Regions from separate parts of the Aliivibrio friggae genome, predicted to be linked through region 2. Evidence: predicted binding sites of a transcription regulator. Region 2 holds the regulator's gene; each other region holds the start of a gene.
The links. Region 2 encodes PurR, which represses purine synthesis genes. Its sites were predicted from a motif close to TNANGNAAACGTTTNCNTNA; they were not measured.
Positions count from the first base shown of each region.

Region 1: purT (formate-dependent phosphoribosylglycinamide formyltransferase) is a predicted target of PurR. The motif match lies at 4,400-4,419, and genes of this name have one in related genera.
Region 3: AC2INI_RS05710 (NupC/NupG family nucleoside CNT transporter) is a predicted target of PurR. The motif match lies at 776-795, and genes of this name have one in related genera.
Region 4: AC2INI_RS09710 (formate--tetrahydrofolate ligase) is a predicted target of PurR. The motif match lies at 4,421-4,440, and genes of this name have one in related genera.

Region 1 is NZ_CM170648.1:1,690,915-1,697,286, forward strand. Features, by position in the region: gene sbcB (exodeoxyribonuclease I) at 1-895, shown strand, start outside; gene AC2INI_RS07985 (CidA/LrgA family protein) at 892-1,242, shown strand; gene AC2INI_RS07990 (CidB/LrgB family autolysis modulator) at 1,242-1,919, shown strand; gene cdd (cytidine deaminase) at 2,068-2,976, shown strand; gene AC2INI_RS08000 (amidase family protein) at 3,092-4,255, opposite strand; gene purT (formate-dependent phosphoribosylglycinamide formyltransferase) at 4,479-5,654, shown strand; gene AC2INI_RS08010 (amino acid aminotransferase) at 5,857-6,372, shown strand, end outside.
Region 2 is NZ_CM170648.1:1,820,091-1,826,462, forward strand. Features, by position in the region: gene AC2INI_RS08450 (hypothetical protein) at 1-1,229, opposite strand, end outside; gene torR (two-component system response regulator TorR) at 1,407-2,105, opposite strand; gene torD (molecular chaperone TorD) at 2,342-2,989, shown strand; gene purR (HTH-type transcriptional repressor PurR) at 3,284-4,291, shown strand; cyclic di-GMP riboswitch class I at 4,452-4,535, shown strand; gene AC2INI_RS08470 (TfoX/Sxy family DNA transformation protein) at 4,662-5,249, shown strand; gene AC2INI_RS08475 (sensor domain-containing diguanylate cyclase) at 5,517-6,372, shown strand, end outside.
Region 3 is NZ_CM170648.1:1,215,462-1,221,833, forward strand. Features, by position in the region: gene AC2INI_RS05705 (LysR family transcriptional regulator) at 1-549, shown strand, start outside; gene AC2INI_RS05710 (NupC/NupG family nucleoside CNT transporter) at 835-2,040, shown strand; gene AC2INI_RS05715 (glucosaminidase domain-containing protein) at 2,275-3,183, opposite strand; gene AC2INI_RS05720 (peptidylprolyl isomerase) at 3,276-3,773, opposite strand; gene bla (class A beta-lactamase) at 3,824-4,675, opposite strand; gene AC2INI_RS05730 (1-aminocyclopropane-1-carboxylate deaminase/D-cysteine desulfhydrase) at 4,718-5,635, opposite strand; gene AC2INI_RS05735 (YajD family HNH nuclease) at 5,717-6,061, opposite strand; gene AC2INI_RS05740 (methyltransferase family protein) at 6,133-6,372, shown strand, end outside.
Region 4 is NZ_CM170648.1:2,089,599-2,095,970, reverse strand. Features, by position in the region: gene rlmA (23S rRNA (guanine(745)-N(1))-methyltransferase) at 1-311, opposite strand, end outside; gene AC2INI_RS09720 (porin) at 816-1,856, shown strand; gene AC2INI_RS09715 (YfbU family protein) at 2,060-2,560, opposite strand; gene AC2INI_RS09710 (formate--tetrahydrofolate ligase) at 2,664-4,418, opposite strand; gene AC2INI_RS09705 (ATP-binding protein) at 4,634-6,235, shown strand; gene AC2INI_RS09700 (response regulator) at 6,281-6,372, shown strand, end outside.

The DNA.
Region 1 (6,372 bases), 130 kb from region 2:
TGCCCACGATGCGATGGCCGATGTTATTGCCACCATCGAGTTAGCCAAAGTGGTTAAAAAAGCACAACCAAAAATGTTTAACTACCTGCTTTCTATGCGTCATAAAAAGAAAGCGGCAACCTTAATCGATATTGTTGAAATGACACCGTTAATGCACGTATCTGGTATGTTTGGCGTAGATCGAGGCAATATCAGTTGGATTGTGCCTGTTGCTTGGCACCCAACGAATAACAACGCTGTCATTACGATTGATTTAGCATTAGACCCAAGAGTGTTCCTAGAATTAGATGCAGAGCAATTACATCAACGCATGTATACCAAACGTGCTGATCTTGCGCCTGATGAATTACCAGTTCCTGTAAAATTAGTACATTTAAACAAGTGCCCTATTCTTGCGCCTGCTAAAACATTGACGGCTGAGAATGCTGAAAATCTAAATGTAGACAGAGCGGCGTGTTTAAAGAATCTTAAAGTGATCCGTGATAATCCTGAGATCAGACAAAAGCTAATTGCGCTTTACAGCATTGAGCCTAATTATGAGAAATCAACCAATGTAGATACCCTTCTATATGATGGTTTCTTCTCTCATGCTGATAAAACAACGATTGATATTATCCGTCAATCAACCCCTGAGCAGCTTATCGATTTTGAACCTAATGTTAGTGATCCTCGCATTAAGCCTTTATTGTTCCGCTACCGTGCGCGTAATTTCCCGCATACGCTAAACGAGACTGAGCAATTAAAGTGGCAAGCTCACTTACAAGATTATTTCCAAACTCATTTGCCAGAATATGAATCAAGTTTTGAAAACCTATACCTTGAATCGGAAGGCAATGAAAAAAAGACTGCGATTCTTCGCGCCGTTTATAATTACGTACAACAGTTAGTATCATGATTAAATACCTTTACTCTTTCGCATGGATTTTCGCCTCACTGTTTGCTGGAAACGGCATTCAATCTTGGCTAAATATTTCAGTACCCGGCAGTATTCTTGGAATGCTTATTTTATTCTCCGCTATGGTTATTGGTGTATGCAGGCCGGACTGGGCCGCAACAGGTTGCCAATTTTTCATGCGTAATATGTTAATTTTATTTATTCCGATCTCCGTTGGGTTAATGACGCATTTCGATTTGTTAATCAACAATGCGATTCCAATCATTGTGAGTACCGCTGGTGGCTCATTATTGGTTTTAGTCTGCCTATCGTTATTTATTGATCGCCTTGATAGAGGAAATAAATAATGTGGGTTATCTTAACCGTTATTGTTTTTTATTCGGCTCGTTGGTTTGCGAAGCGTTTCCCTCACCCAATCAATAACCCATTATTGTTGAGTGTTTGTATCGTAATTCCAATCTTGATGGTCTTACAGGTGCCTTATGAAACCTATTACGCTGACAATGCGTTTTTAAGTTACTTGTTGCAACCTGCCGTCGTTGCTTTGGCTTACCCTTTATATGAGCAATTACCTCATATTCGTGAAAACTGGAAAATCATTCTGCTGGCGTGCTCTGTAGGCTCACTGTTTTCAATGCTGTCTGGTGCGTTCTTAGCAGTATGGATGGGCGCAGATATGCAACTGGTTGCAAGTATATTACCAAAATCAGTTACCACACCGATTGCGATGGCTATCTCAAGTCAACTTGAAGGTGAAGCAGCGATTGCGGCTATCTTGGTTTTATTAGCCGGTTTGATGGGCGCTATCTGTGCTTACCCTATCTATAATATGTTAGGAATTAAAAGCTCATTGGCAAGAGGGTTAACCATGGGGAATGTTTCTCATGCCCTTGGTACTGCTCAAGCGGCTGAGGTTGATTCTCAAGATGCGGCGTTTAGTTCTCTCGCTTTAGTTATCTGTGGGATAATTACTTCATTGGTTGCCCCTCTTATTTACTCATTATTGGTATTTATAAAAGGGTAATCGGTTAAAATCCCACCAAACCAGTGTGACCTCTCTCTCATTGATGTAAATAATGTATCTTTACATCAATGAGTGTGATATTGATCTATGTTTCTATGGCTATAGTCCCTAATAATGAGCCCAGAAGAAATTAAAAAGGATCACACCGATGACCACTCTACACTCTACCGCAGTACAACAACGCTTAGAAAATGCCCTTTCTGATCTGCCTGCAGATTTACAATCAGCACTAGCTTCTTTAATCAATACCCAATTTAAAGGCGTCATTACTAAAGCGCAGTTTCAAGCTTTACTCGCTGAGAGCAAACTCGATGATAAAGAATTACGTTTAGCCTTGCTTCCTCTTGCTGCGGCATTCTCTGTTGCTCCAATCTCTAACTTTTATGTTGGCGCTATCGTACGTGGTAACTCTGGCAACCTTTATTTCGGTGCCAATATGGAGTTTAGTGGGGTTCAGTTAGGCCAAACAATTCATGCTGAGCAATCTGCTATTAGCCATGCGTGGATCAAAGGTGAAACGGGTATTTCTGATATCACTATCAACTTCAGCCCTTGTGGTCATTGTCGTCAATTCATGAACGAGCTAACAACGGCTGATAGCTTGATGATTCAATTGCCTGAGCGCGATGAGAAGTCTCTACAAGAATATTTACCTGAATCTTTTGGTCCAAAAGATCTAGGCATTGAAGGCGGTTTATTGGCGTCGGTTTCACATGATCTTGCGTTAGATGCTGGCTCTGATCTATTAATTAACGCATTGAAAGCAGCAAATCAAAGTCATGCTCCGTATTCACATAATATCAGTGGTATTGCACTTGAAATGAAGAGCGGTCATGTTTATCACGGTATGTACGCTGAGAATGCGGCATTCAACCCAAGCTTACCACCACTTCAAGTTGCCCTAATTCATGCCAATATGTCTCGTGAATGTTTATCAGAGATAACAGCGGCAGCCTTGGTTGAAAACCATAAAGGCGCAATTAGTCACTTAGCAATAACTAAAAGTACATTAGAGGCTCTTAGCCCTGAAGTGACTTTAGAGTATGCTGCGATATAAGTGGATTAAGAGTCAATCAAAAAAAGAGGAGCTAATTTGCTCCTCTTTTTTTAACTTCAAATCTCAACGGCTCTGTCTATTTTCTATTTCTAAAAAACGCATCAAGCAAATAAGTCTATTGATTTTGTTTCCAACGAATTGCTGCATCAATAAGTTGTCTATCCATACCCTTTTTACCCAGTAACGAGATCCCCCATGGTGAATCGTTTACGGAAAACCAAGGTAAATGCAGCTGAGGTAGATCAGCTAAGCTTGCTAATGAGGTGTATTTCAAAATGACTGAATTGAGCTTATATAATTGCTCATCTGACGCGGTTACTGGTGGTGCAATGTTTGTTGTGGTTGGCATTAACAACAAGGTTTTCTCATCCAACAATGATTCTAAAACGGATTGAACAAGATCTCGCTGCTCTAATGCAATTCTCTCATCTTTGTATTTTAATGTTGAGAGCCACTTCATTTGCATTTTAATTTCATTACTTAACACTGGGTGATTACTTTCAATCCAAGGTTCAATATTACGTAAACCTCGAACTGTTGAGATCACCTTAAAGCTTTCTGCCGCTTTGTTAGTAATGATTTTACTGATCGCTTTACTACGAACAATTTTATAAGGCGATGAGGCGATTAATTTCTCTAATTTTACTTTTGCTTCATCTGGAATATCTTGAAATAAGCTATCTAATACCACAATGCGATCTACTGTCATAAGCGGCGACATCGGCGTTAGTATAGTTGCAACTTTTCTAATATCGGATAAATTCTTAGCGACCCAACCAAGAGAAGTTTCTTCTTTCGCAATACAAGAAATACCATTCATATTGACGGCACTCGATGATGATTTAAACCCATATAACCCAGCATACAACGCAGGTACACGGATCCCACCATTGAGGTCAGTGCCTAAACCTATATCGGCCTCTCCATTGATAACAGCGGCAACGGCACCGCAAGATGCGCCACCAATTAATCGACCTTCACAATTTGAGTTTTTAATCGTTGGATAATGTGGGTTACGGCCATGCAGACCAAAACCAAATTCATCCATTTGAGTTTTACCAACAAATATCGCGCCTTTCTTTAATAAAAGATCTACCGCTGGTGCGTTTGCTTTGGCAACGTTCTGTTGTGCTAACCATGTAGGATTTCCCAAGCCATTTGGGGTATCTTTTATGTCGATACAATCACTTACCACAAATTTTTTATTTTCTAATGCGCCGTAAAATGCCCATTGCTGTGTCGGTCCTGAATGAGGGACATACATGGTTTTGTCATCCATAAACTAAATGCAACTACTTGTTTAAAAAAAAACAGCATACCAATCACATGACTGAATACAATTCCATACATTCACACTGCCAATAAATTACTCAATAGTGTGACTTGCCTTCAAATTTATAAAAATCAAGATAATAAAAAAACAAAAGGCAAACGTTTGCGTATTTGGTGATTTTTAGTATGATGTCGATATATTCACACTCACTATCACATGAGAATTTACTATGTTTGGTACCGCTCTATCTTCTTCTGCAACAAAAGTATTATTACTTGGCTCTGGTGAACTTGGTAAAGAAGTTGCTATTGAATGTCAGCGTCTTGGTTTAGAAGTCATCGCTGTTGATCGCTACTTAAACGCACCAGCAATGCAAGTTGCTCACCGTAGCTATGCCATTGATATGTTAGATGCGGACGCACTGGAAGCGATCATCAAAAAAGAACAGCCTGATTACGTTGTTCCTGAGATCGAAGCCATTGCTACAGATAAGTTAGTCGAGTTAGAGAAACAAGGCCTTAATGTTGTCCCTACAGCAAATGCAACAAAACTAACAATGAACCGTGAAGGCATTCGTCGTTTAGCCGCTGAGGAATTAGAACTTCCTACTTCTCCTTATCGTTTTGTAGATACTTATGAAGAGTTGGTTGAAGCGGTTAAGTTTGTTGGTATGCCTTGTGTTATCAAGCCAGTAATGAGTTCATCAGGTAAAGGCCAAAGCGTAATTAAAACCGAAGCGGACATTAAAACCTCTTGGGATTATGCTCAAGATGGTGGCCGCTCTGGTGCTGGACGAGTCATTATTGAAGGGTTTGTGGATTTCGATTATGAGATTTCACTGCTGACTATTCGAGCGGTTGATGGCGTTCATTTCTGTGCGCCAATTGGTCACAGACAAGAAGATGGTGATTACCGAGAATCATGGCAGCCACAGGTTATGACAGAAGCCGCACTTAAACTGGCCCAAGACGCTGCTGAAAAAGTAGTAAATGCACTAGGTGGTTACGGCTTGTTTGGTGTTGAGCTGTTCATTAAGGGTGACAACATTTACTTTAATGAAGTTTCACCTCGTCCACACGATACTGGTTTAGTTACGCTTATTTCTCAAGAAATGTCTGAGTTTGCTTTGCATGTTCGCGCCTTTACTGGAATGCCAATTAACAGCATTACTCAATATGGCCCTTCTGCTTCTTCTGTTATTTTAGGCCAAGGAACATCAACTAATATCCGCTTTGATGGATTAGCTAACGCACTTAGCCAGCCTCAAACTCAAGTTAAGTTATTCGGTAAACCAGAGATTGATGGCCGTCGTCGTTTAGGTGTAGCGATTACTCGTCGTGATAGCCTAGAACTCGCAATTGAAGATGCAATTTCGGCTTCTAATAAAGTTAAAATCACTTATTAGTAAATACAGGTAACCTCACAACAGAGCGGTATTTATGTGCTGCTTTGTTGTCTTTTATCCCATCTCAATTCGATTTTTATCTTTAATTAAAAAAATTTGATCATTTCGTTATCTAACCGTTGCAAACTTACAAGGTTAACAGGTATAAATAACGGATATTGATTCTTTATTTATATTTAACCTCTCACCATGGATGATGACTATGTTTGAAAAAATCTCTGCCGCTCCAGCTGACCCAATACTTGGGCTTACTGACGAATTTAAAAATGACCCTCGTGCTGAAAAAATCAACCTTGGTGTTGGTATTTATAAGAACGAAGCAGGTCAAACTCCTGTACTAAAAACAGTAAAAAAAGCAGAAGCGGTATTGCTTGATACTGAAAAAACAAAGTCATACCTAACAATTCAAGGGACTGCTGAATACGGCCTTGCAGTTCAAAAACTATTATTTGGTGCTGATGCTCAAGTTATCACTGAAAAACGCGCTCAAACAGCTCAAGCACCCGGTGGCACAGGCGCACTACGTGTTGCTGGTGAGTTTATTAAACGTCAATTAGGCGACGTGAAAATTTGGATCAGTAATCCAACGTGGGCAAACCACATTGGTGTATTTACTGCAGCAGGAATTGAAACTGCGCAATACAGCTACTATAACGCTGAAACTAAATCAAAAGACTTCGCTGCGATGCTTTCTGATCTTCAGCAAGCAAGTGAAGGC
Region 2 (6,372 bases):
GGCTCTGCAGTTATTGCCTCTTTCTTTGCTTTTTCTGCCGCTTCTTTCTCTTTATAAGAAGCAATCACACCATTCAAATTATTAATTAAGTTATCATTTCGCTCAAGTTGTTGTGTCAGTACAACCACTTGTTTTTGAACATTAGCACGATCGCCAGTTTGCTTTTCAACTGTCACTTCCAGTGTTTTGATTTGCACCTGAAGCTCTTTGATTTTATCTTCTAGATCAGCCGTATTATTAATCTCATGCATTTGCTGTACTGAAACCAAAACCGCCTCAGTCTGCATTCTTAATGGTTGGTTACGGTAATCATCACCATTAATTGCTTGTGAAATAGATAATAATTTATTTTCAAACTCTAATACTGGTTGCTCAAATTGGCCATTTTTAACTGCTTTCAGTAATTTCACTTCAGCTGCCATGTTTTTTAAATGATCAAGTTGAAAACGTGTTTTAGCAACAACATCAACAATTAATGCTTTATCACGATTGTTTGCTTGTACTGCTTTTTTAGCTTTATCTAATTCCGCTTTAGCTTGGCCATAGCTAATTGGTGCAATGGCCTTAAATCCCTTACGAGATAAGTCAGAAAACTCTTTTTCCAGTGGCTCAACATGAATTTTTAATGTTGTTTTAATCTCTGTAACTTTTGCATTGGTTAGAAATGATGCTTGCTTAGTTTGAGCTTCAGCAATATCGTTTTCAACCACAGTTACAAAGAGTGCTTTATACTGAGTGTTTAGGCTTGAAAACTCTTGTGAGTAATACTTTTTAGCATCAATCTCAATCAAATATGCCATCTGTGCAATAGCATCAGACAATACGACATCTGCCGTTGCTTTATAACGTTTAAGTTTCGAAAGTTCACTATCGGCAACTGCAACTAAAGACATGTACTTTGCAGCATAAGAACCCGAAGAGAACATTGAGTACTCTTCATTAATTAGCCCTGGCTCTTTTTCAATTTCTAAAAAGATCTCTTTTGCTTCAGCCCACTCTTCCATCATTGTCGCGTATGCGGCTTCTGAATAAATTGAAAAAGAGTCTACAGAATCAAAAGTTGTTTTATCTAATGAATATTGTTTCTGAAGCGCATCAAATGTTGATACTGATTGTACTTTGTCATTTTGCTCAGTTACAGCCACTGCTGACTCACCACCAGTACTCTGACAGCCAACCACACCGACTAACGCAGAGGCAATCATTGCCATTTTAAAAAATTGTTTCATCACTAACCCATAATAATTATTTTTGAATAGACATCACATAACATAGTAGTACAAACAAAAATTAAAGACAGCTTTTCTTATGTATGAGGCGAAATCAGTATTGACATTGATATAACAACAAAAAAAGCCACTCAATTTTGAGTGGCTTTCTGTATTATCTATCGCAGTTTATGAAAATTAATCTCCTGCGAACATATAACCTTCACCGTGTACAGTGACAAAAATTTGAGGATTTTTTGGATCCACTTCCATTTTTGCTCGCATTCTACGGATCAGTACATCAATCGTTCTATCATTTGGGGCATCTACGCGATGACTGATCATATTCAAAATACGTTCACGTGATAGAACCGTATTTGGGTATGAAGACAGAGCAACCAATAATTCATATTCTGCTTTCGTGAGTTTTACTGGCTCGCCATTATTTGACAAAGCACGACGTTGGATATCAAAAGTCCACTCACCAAAGCGAACAATACTCGACTCATCCACTTCAACAGGTTCATTGACTAACGACATACGCCAAAATAAATTTTTCACTCGTACTAATAGCTCACGTAATTCAACAGGCTTAGTAACATAATCATCAGCCCCCATTTCTAGACCAACAATGCGGTCAATACTATCTGTTCGTCCTGTAACAAGAATAATACCAATATTCGACTGACTGCGTAATTCACGCGCCAACAATAAACCATCCTCTCCTGGTAGGTTTATATCAAGCATAATTAAATCAACTTTTTGTTCAGCCAAAATAGTTCGCATTTCTGCCCCTGTTTCAGCCTCGCTCACTTGATATCCCTCGGCTTCAAAATAGCCTACAAGTTTAGAGCGAGTTACCACTTCGTCTTCAACAACTAAAATGTGATAGCTCATAATCTTCTCTTTTTTATGGTTATTAGGATGGTTCTTATCTTATTCTATTCATATTTTGTAATAATGCCAATTCTCAATTGATATTTCTGTATTTTAATTGATTCAAGACAATTCTTAATAAAAATCGAACATTAATCTTTACTCATATATTTATACACCCTGTTAATGAGAGGTGCTATTCCTTTTCATACTTATCCAGTACAATTCTTAAATAAACTTTTTGGAGTAAAAGATAAATGAACGAATTAACAGCATTTAATGAACAACGCGCTGAAATTTACTGGTGGCTTTCAAGCTTATTAGCTAATGAACTAACAACTGAGCAGCTTGAGCAGTACAACAGTTTTGAAGTACGTACTTTTTTAGCAAGCTTGGCTGAAACTCCAACGTTAGCGACATCGATGAATGCTTTAATTGAAAAACTAAATCAATTACAAAGCCGCGAAGACGTGCAACTTGAGCTATCTGCTGATTTCTGTCAAGCCTTTCTAGGCTCGGATAAAAACAGTGCTCTGCCTTACGCGTCGATATATTTAGACAAGGCAGGCATCCTAAATGGCAAGCCAGCTCAAGATATGCGAGATCTACTTTCAAAATATGACATTGCACAAAAGTCTGAGTTTAACGAACCTGCTGACCATATTGCTATTGAATTAGATTTTCTTGGTAACTTAATTGCCATGACAAATCAGCAATCATCTGAAGAAGATTTTGAAACTTACATGAATGCTCAACTAACGTTTATCAACGAACAATTACTTTCATGGGTTCCAAGATTTAGTCAAATATGTAAAGAAAGAGATGAGTTTGGTTTTTATGCTTCTGTTACCGACTTTTTAGTTGCGTTCTTACGATTAGATGCGACTTTCCTTACCGGTGAGTAATATAAATGCTAAAATTGATGCAATAAACTAACAAGTCCGTGATGTAAATCAGATTACAACCAAAATTTATTAAATCAATAATTGTTTGCACTATGCTTTACCTATAAAATGTGAACGCAAACGATAAAATTTGAAAACTAAATGAAAACCGCATTTTTGGCGGTTTTTTTTATTTATACCTTTTTATTTATACCTAGACTTAGGGCCTATTTATCTTCCATCAGTTCTTTACAGATCAAAACTCATTTTTGTTGGAAGATAAATAGCCCCTTAATAATCATTTAAGGCTTTTATATGGCTACTATTAAAGACGTTGCAAAACTTGCTTCGGTTTCAACCACCACGGTATCGCACGTAATTAACAAGACACGCTTTGTCGCAGAAGCAACTCAAAAGCGTGTATGGGAAGCAGTTGAAGAACTTAACTATGCACCAAGTGCTGTTGCTCGTAGTTTAAAGTGCAATACGACACGTACTATTGGTATGCTAGTAACTCAATCATTTAACCCATTTTTTGCTGAAGTAATGCATGGGGTTGAAAACTACTGCTACAAACAAGGTTACACACTATTTATGTGTAATACCGAGGGCGATTTAGATAAACAAAAACATTACCTTCGTATGCTTTCTGAAAAACGAGTAGATGGCTTATTGGTTATGTGTTCAGATCTTAATGAACAATTATTAGCACTACTTGAAAAGAATACCGAGTTACCAATGGTAATTATGGACTGGGGCCCTGATAGTCCACACACAGATAAAATCATTGATAACTCTGAAAAAGGTGGCTATTTAGCAACAAAACATTTGATCGAAAATGGCCATACTCAAATTGCTTGTATTACAGGTCAAGCTGAAAAAACCACATGTAAAGAACGTGTTCATGGTTTTCAACGCGCTCATGAAGAAGCTAACTTGCCATTTAAATCAGAATGGATATTAGAAGGTGACTTTGAATGCGCTTCTGCATCAAAAGCGATTGATAAGCTATTAGCCATGCAAGAGCGTCCAACTGCTTTATTTTGTTTTAACGATATAATGGCTCTGGCTGCAATCAGTCGAATTAAGCAATCTGGTTTGCGAGTGCCTGAAGATATTTCTGTTATTGGCTACGATAATATAGAACTTTCAGCTTACTTCTCACCACCGCTAACGACGATCCACCAACCTAAACGTCGTGTAGGAAAAACTGCGGTAGAGATATTATTAGAGCGAATTAAGGATAAACATCACGAACGTCGTGTTTTTGAAATGCAGCCAGAGGTTGTTTCTCGCAGTAGTGTTCTTAATCGTTTAAAATAATAATTACAATTCTTTTTATATCAAAAACTTATTTATTTCTCTTTTTTATTTAAAACTTGAACAGAGATAACAAAAAAACAACGCCATTATGTGAACCAAGATCACATAATGGCGTTTTTTGCTATAACACACCTTATTGATTGCTATATCATCAATAGTGTCACGAACATGGCAAACTATGCGAAAGTATAGGACGCAAAGCTTCCGGCCTACGTATTATATATAAGGTAGCGGGGTTGCCGACGGCGAGTATTCTGTCAATCGTTGTTAATTTTTACGTTAAAATAACAATGATTTCTTTTAAGCTTGCTACTATTTCCTCGGGCTCAGTTGTTTAGTGACATAGACTTACTAACCGAGAATTATTGCAATGGATAAACCAATACTAAAAGAATCACTTCGTTTACTTTCCTCTCTTGGGAAGATCTCTTCGCGTTCAATGTTTGGTGGCTTTGGTGTCTTTATAGATGACACTATGTTTGCCCTTGTCGTTCAAGACAAACTGCATTTACGATCAAGCGAAGAAACGATTAATTTATTTAAAGAGCAAGGATTTGAACCTTACGTTTATAAAAAACGTGGTTTTCCAGTTGTTACTAAATATTTTGCTCTTCCTGAGGAGTGTTGGAATGAACCAGATTCCATCTTGCTTCAAGCTGTTATAGCTTTAGATGTCGCGAAAAAAGATAAAGAAAAACAGAAAACCGCAGAACCATCACGTATTAAAGATTTACCAAACCTTCGATTAGCTACAGAAAGAATGCTAAAGAAAGCAGGGATTAATACAGTAGAAGAACTACGTAGTACAGGCTCAGTAAATGCTTATAAAGCAATTCAACAAACTCATTCTAGCCATGTTAGTGATGAATTATTATGGTCTCTTGAGGGAGCAATTAAAGGCACACATTGGTCTGTTGTTTCATCGGAAACAAGATGTGAACTAAGAAAGCAATTATAAATTAGCTCACAATAATTCTCCTTCATAATTTCAGATACTGTTCTTAGTTTTAAACTAAAGGCAGTATCTGCATCTCCTCGTTTTAACTTATTTATTTTACAGTTTCAAATTAAAATCATTCAGAACAAAAACTTAACCAACCAACCTTATCAATCACATCGTATTAACTTTATTGTAAATAATCTATTATTTCACCTTTAATTCAGATACCCTATATATGGTATTAAAGCCGATTAATTGGCCTAATGAATTATTGGATATTGTTAGATGAACAAAAACACAATCAGCAAAAAATGGCTCTACCTACCTATCATATGCATGATATTTACCATGTCTCTTGGTTTATTTATTTTTAACTCAACACTTTCTGATTGGCTTGAAAAAAAGGTCGAAGGTGGAATGTCTGAAGAAATCTCACGCGTCATAAAAGAAATAAATGATGACCAAGTTTCTTTTTCTGATTTAAAAGCCTTAGATGTTTATATAAAAACCAAGCTAGAACTAGCTAAAGAAGATCACGTAACAATCATCAAAGCTGATGGTACACCTATCGCAGACAGTGATATCTCTTTAGAAGCCGTATTACGACTTGAAAACCACCTAAATAGAAAAGAAGTTGTTGACGCTAAAAACTTAAATTATGGCACCACGACCCGCTTCAGTACTTCTCGCTTTAAAAATTTACTGTATTCAGCACAATCATTCGATTACCAAGGTCAAACTTATATTGTTAGAGTCGCGACACCATTAACGCGTATAGACGCAATGGTAGAAGAATTGATGAATATCCTAATAATTTTAATGGGGATTAATATTTCACTTGTTATTGGTTCTTCTTTATTAAGTAACAAATTGATTCAGCAGCAAGTACAAAATGAGCAAGATTTACAAGAAGATCGTATTGAGCAGCGTACTCAAGAGATTGAATTATTACATCGCCTTGCTACTATGCTTGCTGCCTGTAATTCAATTAATGAAGCTCAGATGGTGGTTGAAGATATCCTTCCTCGAATTCTTGGTAACGTAAATGGCGTTATTTCATTAATGCGTTCTTCTCGTAACCAATTGCTTGTTAAGCTTGACTGGGGCGGAGTATGGCCAGGAAGCAAAACTTATGCACCAG
Region 3 (6,372 bases), 600 kb from region 2:
GATCACCGAGCAGATATGCTTAAAGAGGGGTTGGATTTATGGGTGACAAACTTTGAAGACTTGCCTGAGGGCTATGTTGCTCAACGTTTAGCAGATTCACACTTTGTATTGGCAGCATCGCCCGATTATCTAATTGATAAAGCAGTCCCTCACCATCCTCAAGATCTCACGGAGCACAATTGCTTAACGTATCAGAGCCGTCACCGTGATTACAGTAATTGGGATTTCAGCAAAGGCAATGAAGAGTTGTGTGTCAAAGTTTCTGGGAACTATCGTGTTGACTTAGCAGAAGCGGTAAGGGACGCGGCTATTTCAGGGTGGGGCGTCGCCTATTTAGCCAGTTATTTATTAACCAATGAATTTAATGATGGCAAATTGATTCAGCTCTTACCTGACTGGAAAGCGAGTCAAAAAATGCCAATTTATGCGGTTTACCCAAGTCGTAAACACTTGCCAAGAAAGATAAGTGCGGCCATTGATTTCTTACGTCAGCATATTGGTCAACAGCCATATTGGGATAAAGCGTTAATGAAATGGGTTAAGTTATAATCAAAGTATTATATGGTCGATATTGGCATTGATTAAATTAAATACAGCGCAATGATGCCTTTTTAATCAATGACTTAAATTCATTATCAGCCTTGAAATAAATATATTTTCCATACAGCAACAATACCCTTTCCAAATACCGCTCTTATTTTATAAATCAATAAGTTAAGATGACCTACAAAACGTGATCTAAATCTCATTAACAGGGCGTTAGCAACCTCGACTTGCACGCAAACCTTTGCGCATTAGAATGCAGGCTCATTTTCGATAGCACAGGTTTCTATCATGACATCGCTACTTGGTATTTTTGCCATTTTACTATTTGCTTACCTATGTTCGACTGATCGCCGTAATATCCCTTTAAGAACTGTCTCTTTGGCGTTTGGCTTACAAATCCTATTTGCTCTATTGGTACTTTACGTTCCTGCTGGTAAAGAAGTTCTAAATTCAGTAACCGCAGGCGTTTCAGGCGTGATTGACTATGGCCAACAAGGAATCGCGTTTCTGTTCGGTGGCTTAGCGACAGGTAAAGTCGGTTTTGTATTTGCCATTAACGTACTTGGCATTATTATTTTCTTCTCCGCGCTAATTTCAGCACTTTACCATCTTGGTATTATGCCTAGAGTAATCAATTTTATTGGCGGTGGATTACAACGCTTATTAGGCACAGGACGCGCAGAATCACTTGCAGCGACGGCAAATATCTTTGTGAGTATGGTAGAGGCTCCACTTGTCGTTAAACCTTATTTGAAGCACATGAGTGATTCGCAGTTCTTTGCGGTGATGACCTGTGGTTTAGCGTCAGTAGCTGGCGGTACTATGGTAGGTTACGCATCTCTTGGTGTGGATCTTAACTTCCTTATCTCAGCGGCATTTATGTCGGCACCAGCTGGCTTATTAATGGCTAAAATGATGGTTCCACCGGGTGATGAAGCCAATAATGACGATGAAATTACTTCAGTAGAAATCGATCACGCAACCAATGTATTTGAAGCACTAGCGGATGGCGCAATGTCTGGTTTACGTATTGCAGTAGCAGTAGGTACCACGTTATTAGCATTCGTAAGTGTCATTGCCTTATTAAATGGTTTGCTTGGCCATGTCGGTGATTTCTTTGGCTTAAAACTAAGCTTTGAATTGATCCTTGGTTACCTATTTGCACCAGTCGCTTTCTTATTAGGCGTGCCATGGAACGAAGCGATCCTTGCGGGTTCATTGATTGGTAATAAGATCGTAGTCAATGAGTTTGTTGCCTTTATTCAATTGATGGAAGTGAAAGATCAACTAAGCCCACATTCTGTTGCGATTGTTACCTTTGCTTTGTGTGGTTTTGCCAATATCTCAACAATGGCGATCTTGATTGGTGGTTTGGGTAGTCTTGTTCCTGAGCGCCGTCCGTTCATTGCAAAAATGGGTTTCAGAGCGATTACTGCAGGCGTATTAGCAAACTTGATGAGTGCCGCGATTGCCGGTGTGATTTTGTCGCTTTAAGATTATACCAATCTACATAAGTATTTGATCATTCTTGCTTGTTAAAATCGATTATATCTGCGTTTTAAATTTTGTAATTAGATCCACTAGTTACTGTAATTTATGCCTTGCTCTAATCGATTTTTCCTACGCAATTATCTGAACAACTACTTATCCAGAATGGTGTTAATTACTCAATTTCAAATAAAGAAAAGGTTGCGATCAAAAAGTCGCAACCTTTATTTTTTCTAGATCCTAGTCCTCAAATCTCACTCGAATCGGCGTTGAGCTATCAAATGTAACCTGATCAAAACTATCTAATTTATGATGCTTAATTAGAGATTGTAAATTTTCAACATAAGCGTCACCACGAGTAGAGTAGTGAGATAAAGCCTCGACTAACTCATACCCTGATAATTTACCTTCACGACTTAGTTTTTTACGTAAAATCCAAAGATCTTTATAAGCCGATGTCGTATTTAGGTTATACATATAACGAGCAGTTCCTGCGAACAGGTTATCAAATGCAGCAACTTTTACATGCCCACCAGGGGTACTTAAATACTTACCGCCTTTAGAAGATAAATGCTCTCCATATAATCCATTCCCTTTAACTGCGAAATAACTGGTTCCCCAGCCACTTTCATCAATTCCTTGAGCGAGAACCATACCGACAGGAATAATATCTAGGCGTAAAAGCAGGTCATCAATGCTGTTTGATTTAATATCATAAGACGTCATTAACTCATTTAGCCATACTGTTTCTTCTTTCGACCATTCACTTTTAGGCTGTTTCGATAGCGTAATTACGTCATTTCTAACCGCACTTATGCGTTTATTCACCTCAATAATTGTAGGCAGTAATAAACGAATAAACCCTGAAATTTTCTCTTGAACAGGTAACGAATTTAAATCACTAGGAAGATTCTCAACAAAGAACGCTGGGATTTGATCCGTGCTGCTAACATTCGCTAATTGATACTGATGCAGCTTAAATTGATTGATAAGCGATTGAGCTGAGTTAAGTGTGGTGACTTTTACTTCAGGGTAGGGATTGTGGATCTTCTCTGGTGAAATAGGCAATTGAGTATCCGCAAGAGTGCTAGAAGATGCGATGAGAAGTAAAGAGGCAGAGATATGTTTTAACTTTTTAGATAAAGACATAAATGGAGTTCCATTTTAATATTAATCGGATCGAAAACGGCGCTATATTCAGCACCGTTTTTAGTGTTTATGTGGAGTTAACAGTCGCTCTGTTATTCTTCTACAATAGTCACTTTCTCGATCACAATACTCTCTTTTGGAACATCGTCAAACTCACCGATAGATTTAGTTTTAATTTTTGCAATTTTCTTAACTACATCCATACCAATAGTGACTTCACCAAATACTGCATAGCCCCAACCAGCGTTAGTGGTGGCAGTGTGATCAAGAAAAGTATTGTTGGCGATGTTGATAAAGAACTCACTGGTTGCAGAATGAGGTGCATCAGTACGCGCCATAGCGATAGTGCCGTTTAAGTTTTTCAAACCACGGTTCGCTTCATTCACAATCGGTGCGCGCATTTCTTTTTCTTGCATGTCCGCAGTAAAACCACCGCCTTGGATCATAAAGCCTTTGATAACACGGTGAAAAATAGTGCCTTCGTAAAAACCCTCTTGGCAGTATTTTAAGAAGTTTTTTGAGCTTACCGGTGCTTTTTTTTTGTTAAGCTCAATGTGAATGTCGCCAAAATTGGTGGTTAAAATGATCATATAGTTAATGTCTATTTAAAAGTTAATTGAGAAAGATTATACGTAGTTTCTTAGTTTATGTTGAACTCTTTGAATATAGCGTTACCCACTTCCACAATAATTTGGTTGCGTGAGGCCATATCTAAATTTGTTTGAGTTAAGTAGATAGAGATAATGATAGGGGCGCGTTTGTTACTCCAAACAATGGCCGTGATCCCACGCGATCCAAATCCACCAGCGCCAGAGCGATCAGCAATTGACCACTTAGCAGGTAAAATAGAACGTAATAGCGGATCAGATACCTTGTTATCGACCATCCAGACCTTTAGTGTGCGTTTGTCTTTGGTATTAAGTGTTTGACCAAATAATAATTCGTTGAGTGTATTTGTCATCGCATTCGGAGTAGTCGTATCTCTAACATCTCCCTTTTGAGCTTCATTTAATGCAGGTTCAATACGGTCTAATCGAGTGATATTGTCTCCAATTAAACGTAAGAAAAGCGTGAGTGAGCTAGGGGTTCCAATCTCAGCTAGTACGATATTTACAGCCGTGTTATCGCTCATTAGCATGGTCGCTTCACAGGCTTTTTCTGTACTAATCGTCTCGCCGATTAACTTTTCAGTGATAGGGGACCATGGAATAATGGATTCTTTGGTGATCCTTGTTAGCGCATCTTTATCCAAGAGATCATTGCTTGAGTTATAAAGCATCTGAGCACAAGCCAGAGTTTTAAAGGTACTCATCATAGGAAAGCGATGGTCGCCTTTATAACTCCATGTTGTATTTGTTTCGGTATCTAGAACTGAAACACCGATAGTGCCAGAACTTGATAATTCAATGGCTTCAACGGTTTCTAATAGAGAAGAAGCCATTGCGGTGTGAGAGAGCAAAGTTAAACAAAAAAGAAGAGTGATACGTTTCATTATTACGCCTAAAGGGAGGGCTGTTGTATATACAGTGATAGATTAATCAAATTTTCGTTGATAGCGAGGCAGCATACTTTCATTACCTAACAAACCACCTTGGTGGATGTACAGTAGAGTCTGATTGGTGTTGTTTAGTAACCAATCACTCAAGCAACGCCACATCAAAGGATCGTATAGAAGCTCAAATTCAACGTCAGTTTGTAAGAGAAGCGTTTTCCACATCTCGTAATCGTGACGATATAACTTCCCAAAATGGTGTTTTTTCGTTGGCGTGAGAATTTCAGGATGATCTGTTTCACCAAGCTCTAAAAATTGCTCGGTAAGATAAGAGTTTCCGCCGACACAAGCACAGGTAATCACTTTTATATCATGAGCTTTTAAGTGCTTATGAAGAAACAGTGCGGTTGTTCCTGTACCAGAAGGCAAAGCCACCGTCAGAGAGGAGAGTTTTTGTTCCTTCTTCCATTCAATAAGCTCAATGGCCAGTTGCTTTACCCCACTTTCAGCTAAACCACAGCGTCCACCTTCAGGCACAAATAACTCATGCTTTTTTGGTTGCCTAACTTGTTGAATGTAATCCAAGCTGCCTAGCGTGCTACCGTTATCTAGTTTGGCATTTTCAGTGTCATTCAAGGCAATAATATTAGCCCCAAGATCTAACGCAGCGCGATAGTTTCCTTTTGGATTTTCTTGTAAAAACGACGGGATATGATCAACGTAAAAGTCTAATTGCCAGCCTTTTAATTGAGCCAGTGCCGCTAACGAGTAAAGTGAGTTTGCCTGTGGTGAACCATAGCCAATAATCGTGGTAATCGCAGGGAAATCACCGTCTAACAATCCCATAAACTTACGAGCTTTGTTGCCAGAAAATTGAGGGTGAAGTTTATCATCGCGCTTTAAATAGAAATCGACACCATTAAATTGATGCTGAGTTACTGGGCTGTTTTGGATTTTCATGATGAGATATAAATATAGAGTGTAGGGAAGGAGAAATGACCTTTCAGTGGGTTGAAAGGCCATATAAATCTGTAATGAGAATTACTTTTTCATCATTGATTTTAAAGCAGCAAACGGGTTGTGCGTTGCGCCTTGGTGATCATCTTCACCCGCTTTAATTTGAGATCCGTATTGATCATGCTCTGTGTATTTAGAATGCTCATGATCGTGACAGAAAAGACAAAGAAGCTCCCAGTTACTGCCATCATTTGGGTTATTAGTATGATCGTGATCTTTATGGTGAACCGTTAATTCACGTAAGTTTGAATAGACAAATTCACGCGCACAATTACCACAAACCCAAGGGTACAGTTTTAATGCTTTTTCACGGTAACCAACTTCTTGACGGGCATAAGTGGCACTAGAGCCATAAAAATCTGATGACATATAAATCTCGACTGCTAAAGTTAATACAATAATTATATGGAAAGAATATACCACGTTTTTAAGGAGAATAAATGCTATCAAAACTAGAACTGAGAATTCCACCGCCGTTAGTCATGCTACTGTTTATGGTAACTGTATTTGGCTTTGATAAAATAATGCCATTTACTCTATTTTATCTACCATGGTTAACTTACGCTTCGGTTATTAGCTTAGTCACGCTTGGTGGTGTCATTGCATTGTGGGGAGTGAAAGAGTTTAAAGATGCCAAAACAACAGTCAATCCACTCAAGCCAGAAAGCAGCTCATCATTA
Region 4 (6,372 bases), 270 kb from region 2:
GCAATTTTTGAGGTGTAATAACCTTCACCACAACCAATATCAAGTAGGTTGGCTGAATCATCCGTTATATATTGCTGACATAAGCTAGCTACCTGTTGTTGCATCGGTTGATAATGCCCAGCCTCTAGAAAAGCGCGTCTAGCTTGCATCATCTCTTTATTGTCACCAGGGTTTTTAGAACGCTTATGATGAGCTGGCATGAGGTTTACATAACCTTCTTTTGCGTTATCAAACTGATGGTTGTTTTCACAACGATATTGGTTGCTAGTAAGATGCAACTCGCATTGGCATAAAGGGCATTGATAAGACATAACCAGACCTGAAATTAGATTAGGGCTGCAGTGTACTTCTTCATTTCTAGAATAAAAAGACCCACTAATAAAAAATCTCTGCTGCTATTTAATTTTAGTCTCAAAATTAATAATGTGACTCACTTCAAATACCCCCCCTAATAGAAGCTAACAAGACCTTTTTTGTTCTCAAAATAGAGAGATCATGATCACGCTAATTGTTAATTATCGTTGTGAAAAATGTGATCTCACCATTAATAAACAACATAAAACCTAAATTAAAAAAACACATCTTTTATATATATTATTGTTTTTAAATGATTTATATATTTTCATGCAGGCTGTTTTTGAAGTTGATCAAATTCTGAATGGACTTAATTTTTCAGCGCGAATTAATAGGGCATTATTCATCTCAACGGATTTAGAGAAACATTAACGGATTACAAAATTTTGAGAGTTTGGTCTTAAAAATATTGATGGTCTCAATTAAAGAACTAAACCAATTTAAATATATAGGGCGATTTTATGAAAAAGACACTTTTAGCGTTAGCAGTACCAGCACTTTTAATGGCTGGTTCAGCAACAGCAGCAACAGTATATACAGCAGAAGACGGTTCAACGATTGATATGTATAGCCGTTTAGGTTTTAACATAACTGATCGTCAGTCTGATGATGCGGTTGGTAATTTTGATGCTCGTATCGGTCTTGGTGGTTCTCAAGTAGTTAACGATCAAGTATCTGTAATTGGTTGGGCTGAGTATTCAGTTAATGCAGCAGAAGCTCGTGGTGATGGTGGCCTAGACCCTCGTTATGTATGGGCAGGTATTGATGCTTCAGAAGCGGGTAAAGTGACCTTTGGTCGTGTTGCTTCAGGCATCATTATGCTTTCTGATGTAGGTGATGTGTTTGCAGCATCGGATGTTCTGATTGGACGTCAAATGGAGCTTATTGATAACTCAGCAGCTCAAACCTTCCGTCAAGATGGCACATTACAGTACCAAAATAGCTTTGGTGCATTTGATATGTCGGTTGCGTATATTTTAGGCAATTCTGAATCAGATCAAGATGGTTCTTATAATGCGGTAGGTCGTTACACATTTGATATGGGTGATGCAGGACAATTAATTCCTATCGTAGCATATCAAGCAAACAGTACTGGTGAAAATGCAGATAATCCAGATGCTGATTACACATTCTGGGGCGCAGGTCTTCAATATAAGTTAAATGCATTAACGCTTGGTGCTATGTATAACCAAGATGAAATTGAAGGTGTTTATGCTGGTAAATCAAAAGATAAGAGCTACGAATTAACAGCTGTATATAATATTAATGATGATTGGACAGCTCGTGCTGGTTACCGCGCATTAGAAAACACCGGTGGTGATGAAGCAGAATACAAAGATACAACGCTAGAAGTTCAATACCATTTAACAGCTCGCTCTTCTATTTACACAAGTTATGTGATGCGTAATGGTGATAACGGGACAGGTAACACAAATATCTGGTCTGGCTGGAACGATGCAGAAGAAGATTACTACCACTTAGGTCTTCGCTATGAATTCTAATCTGACCAACAATATTGATATTGCTTTAAATCTATAAGGGTGGATTCTTAGTTAACTATCAATCAGGTTAGAAAGCCAAATCCTCACTGATCCGTCAGTGGGGATTTTTTTATTTATATAGTAATAAACACAGGCATAAAAAATCCCCGCCAGAGCGAGGATTTTAATTGGTTGTTTATGTTTAGCGCTTAGCTATATAGACATTAAGCGTTAAAGATTTGCGCCATCTCTGTTGAACATAAGTGGTATTGACGTGGACAGTTGCGCCATGTTGTTAGCATGCGACGATATTTATCAGTCATTGCCATTTGGCTATTGAAGTGGTGATCCGCTTTATCAAACTGAGGGTATAAACCTTCAGAAGTTGTTAGGAAACGAACATAGTTCACTTGCTGCGCTTCTGTAGCAATATCAAAGCCTAAAAACTGAAGACGACGAGCGTCTACTTTTGCTTGGCATTCAGGAACCAACATATTGTAAGATTCTTGCATTGCATGGTACATCTCCATGAAGTCGATGATCTCACGACATTCTGCTTCTGTAATGCAACCAAAGTCTTTATCTAATTCACGAATTTGTAGTTCATAACCACGTTCAACAATCAGTTGTTGGCGTTGGTATTTTTCTGCATTTGCAGGATCCATCTGTGACATCAAATAATACTGGTTAGAAAGAATTAAGCGTTGAGCATTTGTCATATCCATCAGGATAACCTCAAAAATTATAAGTAAATTTGTATAAAAAGTTGAAGCTAGATTAACAGTAAATGTAGCACATAGAATATGATCTATATTAAGTTATGTGATCTTAGCTAAGTCCAGTTATGTTTCCATCTGTATCAATGTCTAAATTCATAAATGCTGGCTTTTCTGGTAAACCCGGCATCGTCATGACATTGCCACACAGTGCATAAATAAAGCCGGCACCAGCACACAGTTTCAATTCACGAATAGGAACAATGAAATCTGTTGGTGCACCTTTGATATTGCCATCTGTTGAAATAGAAGCCGGTGTCTTTGCCATACACACAGATAAAGATTGGTAACCTAACTTCTCAAACTGTTCTAGTTGTTGCTGCGCTTTTTCTGATAGCTCAATACGCTCAGCACCATAACCTTTAATTGCGACTGCATTTAATTTATCAAATAAACTCATGTCACTGGTGTATAGCGGTGTGAATTGAGTTGTTTTTTTACAAGCTGCAATCACTTTTGAAGCTAACTCTTTTGCGCCTTCACCACCTTTAACGAAAGCTTCACTAATAGAAACATCGACATTGGTTTCTGATGACAATGCAGCAATCCATTGTTGTAAGAAATCCAACTCTTCTTGAGTATCTTCAGGGAAACGGTTAATCGCTACAACAACAGGTAAACCATATTTAGCACAGTTATTAATATGCCATTGTAAATTATTTAAACCTGCATTTAATGCTTCTTGGTTTGGAGAAAATAGGGCTTTAGGTAAGGCTTGACCTGGAGATAATGGAAATAAACCAGAGTTTGCTTTAATGCCTCGAAGTGTTGCAACAAGCACTGCACAATCAGGTGCTTTACCTGCTAATGGCGCTTTAATATTGCAGGCTTTTTCTAATCCCATATCTGAACCAAAACCGCCTTCGGTTACCGTATAATCAGTTAGTTTTAATGCGATATTGTCGGCAATAATAGAAGAGTTACCATGAGCAATATTGGCAAAAGGACCTGAGTGAACAAAAGTCGGTACGCCTTCTAGCGTTTGCATTAAGGTTGGGTTGATAGCAAATTTCATTGTTACCGTCATTGCGCCAGCAACTTGCAGATCTTCTGTTGTTACGGGCTCGCCATCCAGATTATAAGCAACAACAATGCGACCAATACGTTGACGTAAATCTTGAAGATCGCTCGCCAGTGCCAGAATAGCCATCAATTCAGAAGCGGCGGTAATATCAAAACCATCTTCACGTTGGTAACCGTTAATGGTTTTTCCCTCTTCATTATTGCCAATCGTGACCATGCGAAGGGCGCGATCGTTATGATCCATTACTCGTTTCCAAACGACTCGTTCAGGATCAATTCGCAATGCGGGAAGGTCGTTCTTTTCAGAAAACAGTTCGTAGCCTAGACGTTGCTCATGATAAATACGAGCATCAATGGCTGCTGAGGCCAAGTTATGTGCCGCGGTAATAGCATGAATATCGCCTGTTAAATGAAGGTTTAGTTCTTCCATTGGAGCGACTTGGCTATAACCACCACCTGCAGCCCCGCCTTTTACCCCAAACACAGGTCCCATTGAAGGTTGACGAATGCAGGCACTGACGGATTCGCCTAATTTTGCTAAGCCTTGAGCTAGGCCAATGGTCGTCACTGTTTTACCTTCACCAAGGGGCGTTGGCGTGATAGCACTGACTAAAATTAACTTACCATTTGGTTTGTTTTCAAGGTGTTTTAAGGCGTCAATATTGACTTTTGCTTTATAGCGACCTTGTGGCGTAATGTCATCATCATGCAGCCCTAAGTTTGACGCAATCGTTTTCATTCTGATAAGTGTCGCAGTTTGACAGATCTCAATATCGCTTTTCATAGTAACGGAAACCTTTTGGGAAAGAGTTAAAAATGCTGAAAAGAAGCGCGCTTTTTATACCACATAAGTGGGGTGATACTGAATTAATTCCCTAACTTTACGATGGAATTGATGAAAATATTTATAAGGTGTGATCAAGAGTATGAACAAGGTTTAAGAATAGGTTAATGACTTGTGATACTCTTTGTTAAGGCAAGATTAACAAGGAAAAATGAATGTCTTGGCGTGATTTGAATTTTAGACGTCGATTATTAACAGTAATGACCATTTCTGGCGTAGGTAAGCTTTTAATTTTGTCTGTGTGTGCGTTCTTATATATCAAGCACTGGGAATCACAAGACAGCGGAGATAAAGCGTTAGGCGTTGCTCGATTTATTGCTCAGTCACCATTAGTGATGATGGCCATTGAGAAAAATGCTCCCTTGTTAATCGAAGAAAAAATAGAACGATTACGCTCATCCATTGGTGCGGCTTTTATTGTTGTGGGGAACAAAGAAGGTATACGAATCGCTCATCCGATTAAAGAGCGGATAGGAAAGCCGATGCAGGGGGGAGATAACCAGCAAGCGCTAGAGTTAGGCGAATCCTATATCTCATACGCCAAAGGTTCATTAGGTCACTCTGTACGCGGAAAAACACCGATTGTAAATGATCGTGGTGAGATTATCGGAGTGGTTTCAGTCGGTTATTTACTAACCACTATTGATAGCAAAGTTTCTCACTTTCTCAGCTTTTTTCTTGGGATGGCTGTGCTGGTTATTTTTGTTAATACCCTCATTGCTAACTTTGTCGCTAGGCGCTTTCAAAAGCCTATTTTTGGTTTTGAGCCAGAAGCATTTGGGCGTTTATATAAAGAACAACAAGTCACACTCTCAACATTACGTGAAGGGGTCTTGAGTATTGATGCGAATGGTAAGCTTAGATCTATTAATAAAAGCGCCTGTGACATATTAGGTATAGATCCTAAGCAGTCTTTAAATCGGTTATTTATTGAAGTCTTGCCAGACAGTGATTTGACTAAGCTTTTGGTTACCCAACAATCAGAGCATGATATTGAGTTGATACTAAATGGCCAAGCCGTTATTGCTAACCGAGAATTGATTAAGATGGACGGTGAAGTGATTGGGGCGGTATCTAGTTTTCGACGTAAAGATGAAATCAGTGAATTGACGACTCAACTTTCTCAAGTTAAGCAATATGCCGATTTATTACGATCCCAAACTCATGAGCATCGAAATAAATTAAATACCATTAGCGGCTTGATCCAATTAGGTAAGATTGAAGAAGTACAGCAGATCATCGGACAAGAAAGCCTACGCTATCAAAAGTTAATTGAGTTTTTACGAGAAAGTATCTCTGCACCTATGATTGCAGGGGTACTGCTTGGTAAAAGTGAGAGGGCGAGAGAGCTTGGTTTAGTTTTAGATATAGAGGAAGGGACGCAATTAACGCATTTACCTGAGCATATTCGTGCTGAAGATATGGTGACGATTATCGGAAATTTAATCGACAATGCGTTTGATGCAACCTTGAATCAATCAAAAGAAGTAATTGAGCCTATTATTGTCAGTGTGACTGATTTTGGCCAAGAAGTGATTATCGAAGTAGAAGATAAAGGGTGCGGCTTACCGCAGGCATTTAGCTTTAAACAGTTAACTCAAAGAGGCGTATCTACAAAACCGGAACAAGGGCGTGGGGTTGGTTTGCATCTTATTCAGCAATTAGTCGATCATTATCACGGAGAGTTTACGGTCAGAAGTGATGAGGGAAAAGGAACCTTGATGACCATTTATTTGCCAAAAGAGTTGCATTCATAGAGCAACCAATCTTATAAATATAAAGAATAAACAAAAGGATATTGTGTGAGCAGTAAAATCAAGATCGTTATCGTAGAAGATGATATTGGCATCGCAGAAATACATCGCCGTAATCTGGATAAAATAGATTATGTAGA